2 regions of the Roseomonas marmotae genome follow, and region 1 is predicted to be linked to the other one. Evidence: riboswitches for the same ligand, from Rfam matches in the RefSeq annotation. Region 1 holds a riboswitch; the other holds the start of a gene.
The links. A riboswitch is a leader RNA that binds a small molecule or an ion and turns the genes downstream of it on or off. The one in region 1 is predicted to bind glycine.
Positions count from the first base shown of each region.

Region 1 (4,410 bases):
GGAAGTTCACCAGGGCTTCCAGCCGGCCCTGGGCGATCTCGGCCTGATAGGGCGTATAGGCCGTGTACCAGCCGGGGTTCTCCAGCACGTTGCGCAGGATCACGGGCGGCACATGCGTGCCATGGTAGCCCATGCCGATCAGCGACTTGCGGCGGACATTCTTCTCCGACAGCGCGCGCAGCTCGGCGATCACCTCGGCCTCAGTGATCGCGGGCGGCAGGACGGAGAGGTCCTGCCCGCGGATATCGGCGGGCACCGTGCGGTCGGCCAGCGCATCCAGGCTGTCGACGCCGACCACCTTCAGCATGGCGTCGATCTCGGCCGGCGAAGGGCCGATATGCCGCTCCGCGAAGGCGCCATGGTCCTCCAGCGCCTGGAGTTCGGCGAGGGCGCTGGACATCAGAGGCTGCTCACGAATGCCGCGTAGTCGGCCTCGCTCATCAGCGCGTCGATGGAGGCGGGGTCGGCGGGCTCCATCTTGAAGAACCAGCCATCCGTGGTCGGCGCGGAATTGGCCAGGGCGGGATCATCGACCAGGGCCTGATTGGCCTCCACCACCTTGCCGGCGATGGGCGCATAGACGTCGGACGCCGCCTTCACGCTCTCCACAACCGCCACAGCCTCCTCGGCCGCGACCTCACGGCCGGCCTCCGGCAGCTCGACGAAGACCACGTCGCCCAGGGCATTCTGCGCATGCTCGGTGATGCCGATGGTGGCGACGCCACCCTCCAGCCGCACCCATTCATGATCCTTGGTGAACTTCAACTCGGCCATCGGGGCAGGTCCTTATCGGGCGTAACGGTGGGGAACGAAGGGGGTCGGCGCGACGCGGGCCGGGGAGGCCTTGCCGCGCACCATGAGGTCGAGCGCCGTGCCGTCGGCGGCGTGTTCGCGCGCCACGTAGCCCATGGCGCAGGGGCCGTTCAGCGAGGGGCCGAAGCCGCCGCTGGTGATCTCGCCGACCACCGCGCCGCCGGCCTGGATCGGGGTATGGCCACGGGCGGGCTGGCGGCCTTCGGGCAGGATGCCGACGCGCAGGCGCTTCGGGCCATTGTCCAGTTCGTCACGAACCCGCCCGGCGCCCGGGAAATTCCACTCGGTGCGGCGGCGCTTGCCGATGGTCCAGACGAGGTTGGCCTCCACCGGGCTGGTGCTCTCGTCGATGTCGTTGCCGTAGAGGCAGAGCCCCGCCTCCAGCCGCAGCGAGTCGCGGGCGCCGAGGCCCGCCGGCACGGCGCCGGGCAGGGCCAGCAGGGCGCGGGCCAGCGCCTCGGCCTGCTCCGCCGGGACGCTGATCTCGACCCCGTCCTCGCCGGTATAGCCGCTGCGGCTGACGAGGGTCTGGATACCGGCGATCTCGACCGCCTGCACGTCCATGAAGCGCATGGCGGAGACGGCCGGGGCCAGGGTGGCCAGCGCGGCCACGGCACCCGGACCCTGGAAGGCCAGCAGCGCGCGGTCCGGCAGGCGCTTCAGGGAGACACCGGCAGGCAGCACGGCCTCGATGGCGGCGCAGTCCACGTCCTTGCGGCTGGCATTCAGCACCAGGAAGAGCCGGTCCCCGAGATTGGTGACCATGAAGTCGTCCAGGATGCCGCCGGATTCGGTGGTCAGCAGGCCGTATTTCTGCCGGCCGGGCTTCAGGATCTTCACATCGGCCGGCGTCAGGCGCTCCAGCGCCTCGGCCGCGCCCTCACCCACCAGCTCCGCCTGCCCCATATGGGAGACATCGAAGAGCGCGGCGGCCTGCCGGGTGGCCAGGTGCTCCGCCATGATGCCGGCGGGATACTGCACGGGCATGGAATAGCCCGCGAAGGGCACCATGCGCGCGCCCAGCTCCCGGTGCAGGGATGCCAGGGGGGTTTCGAGAAGCGTCTCGGTCACGTCGGCCACGCAGCCTCCATCGCCGCGCGGGCGCGGCGGGTCAGGGTTCGTGGCCCCCCTCTGTCCGATGACCTGAGAGATTCAGCGCGGTATCGCGCCTTACTCCGTCGGTGCCGGTTTTAAGGCCGGGCTTTCCAGAGTCCCCTTCCCCACGCGGCCCTTCTGCCTGAGCGTTTCCGGGGGCCGGTTGCGCCTTCGGCGACAGCACCCCGGACCCGGGGCGCCATTCTCTCCCGCGTGGGATCAGCGGGTCTTCACTCTCTGCCCGAGCCGGCGCCCCTGTGCAACACGCCATCGTGGCTCCGGCGCCAGGAAGTGGCGGCGGGGGCGCATGGCGGCCGCCCCGGTTGCACAGCGGAATGGCAGACTGCCCGGGCCAGGGCCGCGCCCGTCCGGATGGGCTGGCATCGGCGCCCGGCCCTCCCCCGGCGGCAGGCTCAGCGCGGGCCGCGGCGGCGGTTGGACGCCAGTTCCTCCGGGCTCAGCACGAAGCCGATCAGCACGCGGCGCTGAGAGGCCTCGGCCACGCCGCCGGTCAGGGTGATGCTCAGCTCCTCCCCCGCGCTCTTCACCTTCGCAACATTGGGCGGGAAGCTGACGCGCATGACGAATTCGGAGCGGGAGAGAACCTGGTCGCCATCGCCCACCACCGCCACCATATAGGGGATGTCGAGCGAGCGTCCCTGTGCCGCCGGCCCCCGCTCGGCCGAGAATTCCGGCGTCAGGGTCACCACCAGCCCGGAGCGGCGGGGAGCATAGTCGCATTTGGCCTGGAAGCCGGAGACCTGCGCATTGACCACCATGGCCGTCAGGTCGGAGCCCGCCCCCGGGCGGAAGCGGGTCAGGTCCGCCGCGTCGCCGATCACGCCGATCGGCGGACAGGGCGCCTGGATGCCATCCAGCAGGCTGACGGGCGCACGCTCTCCGCAGCCGGCCAGCAACAGCGCCACACCGCCTGCGATGCATCCGTTCAGAAGGTTCCGCGCCTTGACCATGCTGCCACTCTTCCCCTTAGTGCCGCGGACCGGACGGGGGGGCACTCTCGCCCCCCGCCACGCCGCAACCGATAGAACCCGCAACCACCACGCCTCCGGCCCCGACGCAAGCATGACCCTGCCCAGATCCCAGGCTGCCCCCAAGCCGCCCCTGCATGTGCTGATGGCCGGCCCGCGCGGCTTCTGCGCCGGCGTGGACCGCGCCATCAAGATCGTCGAGCAGGCCATCCAGAAATTCGGCTCCCCCGTCTATGTGCGGCACGAGATCGTGCACAATAAATTCGTGGTGCAGAGCCTGGAGGCCCAGGGCGCCATCTTCGTCGAGGAACTGGACGAGGTTCCGCCGGATGCCCCGGTGGTCTTCAGCGCCCATGGCGTGCCGAAATCCGTGCCCGCCGAGGCGCGGCGGCGGAACATGATGTATCTAGACGCCACCTGCCCCTTGGTCAGCAAGGTGCACCGGGAGGCCGAGCGCCATCAGGCCGCCGGCCGCCACATCCTGCTGATCGGCCATGAGGGGCATCCGGAGGTCGTCGGCACCATGGGCCAGTTGCCCGAGGGCAGCGCCACCATCATCGAGACGGTGGAGGATGCCGAGGCGGTGCAGCCGCCCGAGGGCCCCCTGGCCTTCACCACCCAGACCACCCTCTCGGTCGACGACACCGCCGAGATCGTCGCGACCCTCCAGCGCCGCTTCCCCCGCCTCGTCGGGCCGGGGAAGGAGGATATCTGCTATGCCACCACCAACCGGCAGGCGGCGGTCAAGGCCATCGCCGCGCGGTCGGAGATGGTGGTGGTGGTCGGCGCCCCCAATTCCTCCAACAGCGTGCGGCTGCGGGAAGTCGCCATCCGCGCCGGCTGCCAGCGCGCGGTCATGGTGCAGCGCGGCGCCGACCTCGACCCGGCCCAGGTGGATGGCGTGGCCACCCTGGGCCTGACCGCAGGCGCCAGCGCCCCCGAAGTGCTGGTGGAGGAAGTGCTGGTCCGACTGCGGGAGCGCTTCACCGTGACCACCGAGGAAGTGGTGGTGGCGGTCGAGGACATCACCTTCCGCGTTCCCCCGATGCAACGCCCCGGACGATAAGATGGCTGTCTATACCGAGATCTCGGACGAGGCGCTGCGCGCCTTCCTGACCGAGTACGACCTGGGCGAACTGGTCGCCTTCCGTGGCATCGCAGAGGGGGTGGAGAACAGCAACTACGCCCTCAAGACCACGACCGCCGACTATATCCTGACGCTCTATGAGAAGCGGGTGAACCCGGCCGAACTGCCCTGGTTCCTGGGCCTGATGCGGCATCTGGCGGCGCGCGGCCTCTCCTGCCCCCAGCCGGTCGCGGCGCGGGATGGGGAGGCGCTGCGGGAGCTGTGCGGCCGCCCCGCCGCCATCTGCACCTTCCTGCCGGGCGTCTGGCCGCGCCGGGTGCGGCAGGGCCATTGCGCGCCGCTGGGCGCCGCGCTGGCGGAACTGCATGCCGCCGGCGCCGGCTTCGCGCAGGAGCGCGCGAACAGCCTGGGCCCGCATGCCTGGGC
Region 1 is NZ_CP061091.1:3,192,275-3,196,684, forward strand. It holds gene gcvP (aminomethyl-transferring glycine dehydrogenase) at 1-400, opposite strand, end outside; gene gcvH (glycine cleavage system protein GcvH) at 400-774, opposite strand; gene gcvT (glycine cleavage system aminomethyltransferase GcvT) at 787-1,884, opposite strand; glycine riboswitch at 1,943-2,024, opposite strand; glycine riboswitch at 2,029-2,130, opposite strand; gene IAI58_RS15015 (hypothetical protein) at 2,322-2,879, opposite strand; gene ispH (4-hydroxy-3-methylbut-2-enyl diphosphate reductase) at 2,992-3,963, shown strand; gene IAI58_RS15025 (homoserine kinase) at 3,965-4,410, shown strand, end outside.

Region 2 (4,410 bases), 1.4 Mb from region 1:
TGCCCTCGCTGGTGCTGCTGGCAGTGGCGGTGGTCTTCGGCTTCATCTTCTATCGGCTGGAAAGCAACAACCCGAACGCCTTCGTTCAGTTCCGGCTGTTCAGGAACCTGACCTTCACCGGAGCAACGATCTCGAACCTGCTGCTGAACGGCACGGCGGGGATCATCATGGTCGCCATGCTGGTGCTGCAGCAGGGCGGCAACATGACGGCGCAGAGAGCCGGCCTTCTGACCATCGGCTATGCCGTTACCATCCTTGCCTTCATCCGGGTGGGCGAGAAGCTGCTGCAACGCTTCGGCCCGCGCAAGCCGATGATCTGGGGCTGCCTTATTGTCGGGCTGTCCATCCTGCTGCTGATGCCCACCAACCTCCTGCTGGGCACCTATACGGTGCTGACCGTGATCGCCTTCTCGCTGTTCGGGATCGGGCTGGCCTTCTATGCCACGCCTTCGACCGATGCGGCGCTGTCGAACCTGCCCGAAGATCAGGCCGGTGCGGGCGCGGGGATTTACAAGATGGCCTCGTCCCTGGGCGGGTCCTTCGGCATCGCGATTTCCGCCACGATCTATACGGCGATCGCGGGTACCGCCGGCGGCGTGGAATGGATCGCGGGCGTGATCACCTTCATCGGCAATCAGGAAAACCTTGCCACACGCCAGGCGGCCCTGGTCGCCTTCATGGCCAATCTGGTGATGGTGGCGGTCGCCATCCTGTCCATCGTCATGACGGTCCCTAAGGGCAAGCAGACCGGCGACCGTTGACTTTGGCGGCTACCGCCCTGCCACATGGCGGGGCGGCATCCATTGATCCTCAGGAGAAATGACATGAACGCCATCGTGAAGCATGTGGATAGCATCGCGATGAAGGGATGGTTCGAGCATATGCATCGCCACCCCGAACTGTCCATGCACGAGGAACGCACCGCCCAGTACATCGCCGAGCAGCTTCGCGCCATCGGCGGCTTTGAGATCGCGACCGGCATCGGCAAGCATGGGATCGTCGCCACGCTCAAGGTGGGTGACGGAGACAAGGTGATCGGCCTGCGCGCCGATTTCGACGCCCTGCCGATCCAGGAAGAAAACAACCTGCCCTATAAATCCACGGTCAAGGGGGTTGCGCATCTGTGCGGGCATGATGGCCATACCGCCATGCTGCTTGGCGCGGCAAAGTATCTGGCGGAAACCCGGAATTTCAATGGCACCGTCCGGCTGATCTTCCAGCCCGCCGAGGAAACCATGGAGGGCGGTCCGGCGATGATCAAGGATGGCCTGTTCGAGCGCTTCCCCGTCGATGCCGTCTTTGGCATGCACAACCTCCCCGGTCTCGAGAAGGGCAAGTTCTATTTCCACTCGGGTGAGATGATGTCGGCCGTCGATAACTGGGAAGTCGAGATCATCGGCAAGGGTGGCCATGGCGGAATCCCCGAACTTACCATTGACCCAGTGGTGGCGGGCTCGTCCGTCGTCATGGCGATTCAGTCGATCATATCGCGCAATGTCGCCCCAGCCCATCGCGCGGTGGTGACCATCGGCGCCTTCCTATCGGGCAACGCAGGCAATGTGGTGGCTGAAAAGGCTATCTTGCGCTTTTCCATTCGCTCGACCACGCCTGAGGACCGCGAGATGATCCTGGGCAACATCCGTCGCATCGTCAGCCACCAGGCAGAGTCCTTCGGCTGCACTTCGGAAATCCGCGAGGGCATTCCCGGCGCGGTGCTGGTAAATGACGCGGGTGAGACCGACAAGGCCGCGAAGATTGCGCAAGCAGCCTTCGGCGAGGATCAGGTTGTCAATCCCGGCCCGTCCCTCCTTGCGTCTGAGGATTTCGCATTCATGCTGCAGAAGAAGAAGGGCACCTATTGCTTCCTTGGTAGCGGTCCCGGCAAGATGGTGCACCATCCCGAATATGCCTTCGACGAGGAAATCTTGCCCGTCGGTGCGGCCTATTGGGTCGCGCTGGTGGAAGGCTATCTGCGCTGACCCGCCAAATGTGAGCGGGACCGGGCGGGCAAGCCGCGCGGCTGGCGGTATTCTTGGGATCCAGAAGGGCCTGACAGCTGCGGCTATCGTGCTGGACAGCATCGGTAGCCGTTCACCGCCTTCGGATGACGAAGCGACGATCAGAATCTCGGTCGGCGAGTTGCTTGCCATGCTTGCGGTGGAGCGGGGCGATGAGGATACCGCGGCGTAGTCCACCAGAAGCCAGGATCAACGCAGTCGCCGAGTGGGTGCGCGGGCGCATCCTGACAGCTCACCTGGATCGGACCCTCCTGCCGGGACGTCGGTGCAGGCCGCTGCTGCCCGGCGGGATGACTGTCCGCGGGACAAGGGTCACCTGCCACCCTATTCCCAGTGCTGCCCGTAGGAGAAGGTCGGCAGCTTCCATTCTCTCCAGATAGCCAGCAGGCGCAGCATCAGGCCGGCCGTGAAACTGACCGCGGTATTCAGGTCGGCATCGATGCCAAGCGCGCGCAGGCTGAGGAAAAGGGCGCAGACGGCTAATGAGACGCTCGCATAGAGTTCTCGGCGGAACACCACAGGCGCCTGGTTGCAGAGCACATCACGCAGGATGCCGCCGCAGATTCCCGTGATCATGCCGGACATGATGACGACGATGGTCGGGTAATCCATCGTCAATGCGACGCTGCAGCCGATCAGCGAGAAGGCGACCAGCCCCATGGCGTCGAGCACGAGGAAAAGCCGCTTCAGATTATGCAGGAACGGCGCGATCACCGTGGTCAGCAGCCCGGCGGAGATCACGAGGTAGACGTATTCCGGGTGTTGGGTCCAGCCGATGGGAAAACGGCCGAGGGTCAGGTCCCGGATGGTGCCACCACCCAGCGCGGTGACGAAGGCAATGACGACCACGCCGAAAATATCCATGTTGCGGCGACCGGCCGCGAGCGCACCGGACATCGCCTCGGCGGTGATAGCGATCAGATAGATGACGAACAGCAGGGATTCCGAAGGCAGGAACGGGTACATGGGAGATGCTCCGGTTAAAGCCAGAACACGCTCCCTTGCGGATCCTGGTGTGCCTCTCCCGCTGTCCTTTTACCTGAGAGTTTCGGCCCCGGCAGGAGCCTGCCCCTTCGGTGGACCTGAACGCGCGAAGCAGGCGCTCCGGTCTCTCTCCAGACGGCACACAATTTCCCTGCGGTTCAGTATGCCTGAGCGATTATGGGAGTTTGCGCCTTCGGCGGAGGCAGGTGCCTCTCTCTCCCGCAGAGGAGGGTATTTATCGGTTGGTGCTCGCCGGCCTGTCAACCGCCGGCCGGCGCGGCCCAGGGCCTAGAGCAGATCCCGATCAGGTGGAATCACCTGATCGGGTGAAGATGCTCACAAAAACAAAAGCCTAGAGCAGTTGAAGTGAGCCAGGGCGAACGGAAATTGCTCTAGTATCCTGATCGCGAAATTCCTACGATCATGCAGGTAATCGTAGGGAGAGCCGCGATGGGCAAACCGGCGGTGACGATTAGGCTGAGTGAGGCCGAACGTCGGGAACTGGAATCCCTGGCTCGGGCTCACAAGACCGGACAGGCGATGGCGCGCCGGGCCCGCATTGTGTTGGCCGCCGCCGCGGGTCTGGAGAACAAGGCGATCAGCGCTGAGGTCGGCGCGGACGCCAACACGGTTTCAAAGTGGCGTCGGCGCTTCGCCGTGCATCGCCTGGACGGGTTGCTCGATGAGCCCAGACCAGGCACGCCGCGCACGATCGGCGATGACGCGATCGCCGATACCATCCGGCTGACGCTGGAAACAACGCCGCCAGGTGCGACGCATTGGTCGCTGCGCTCCATGGCCCGGACCGTCGGGTATGCGCCATCGACCATCCACCGCATCTGGCGGGCCTTCGGGCTGCAGCCGCACCGGAGCGAGACCTTCAAGCTCTCCAATGACCCGCTCTTTGTCGAGAAGGTGCGCGACATCGTCGGGCTCTACCTGGCACCGCCGGACCGCGCGCTGGTGCTGTGCGTGGATGAGAAGTCCCAGATCCAGGCGCTCGACCGCACCCAGCCCCTGCTGCCGATGCGTCCCGGCCAGGCGGAGCGGCGCACGCACGACTATACCCGCCACGGCACTACCTCGCTGTTCGCAGCGCTCGACATCGCGACCGGGACAGTGATCGGCCACTGCTACCCTAAGCACCGCTCCACCGAGTTCCGGAAGTTCCTGGATCAGGTGGAGAAAGCCGTGCCCCAGGATCTCGACGTCCATCTCGTGATGGACAACTACGCCACCCACAAGACCAAGCCGATCCGCGACTGGCTGCTCAAGCGCCCGCGCTGGCATGTCCATTTCACGCCCACCGGCGCCTCCTGGATCAACCAGGTCGAACGCTTCTTCGCCCTCATCACCGACAAGCAGATCCGGCGCGGCATCCATCGTTCCACCCAGGCGCTCGAGCGCG
Region 2 is NZ_CP061091.1:1,838,859-1,843,268, forward strand. It holds gene IAI58_RS08695 (MFS transporter) at 1-761, shown strand, start outside; gene IAI58_RS08700 (amidohydrolase) at 825-1,979, shown strand; gene IAI58_RS08705 (trimeric intracellular cation channel family protein) at 2,343-2,984, opposite strand; glycine riboswitch at 3,147-3,234, opposite strand; gene IAI58_RS08710 (IS630 family transposase) at 3,453-4,410, shown strand, end outside.
Region 2: linked by a shared signal. The riboswitch ahead of IAI58_RS08705 (trimeric intracellular cation channel family protein) and the one ahead of gcvT (glycine cleavage system aminomethyltransferase GcvT) in region 1 are both predicted to bind glycine.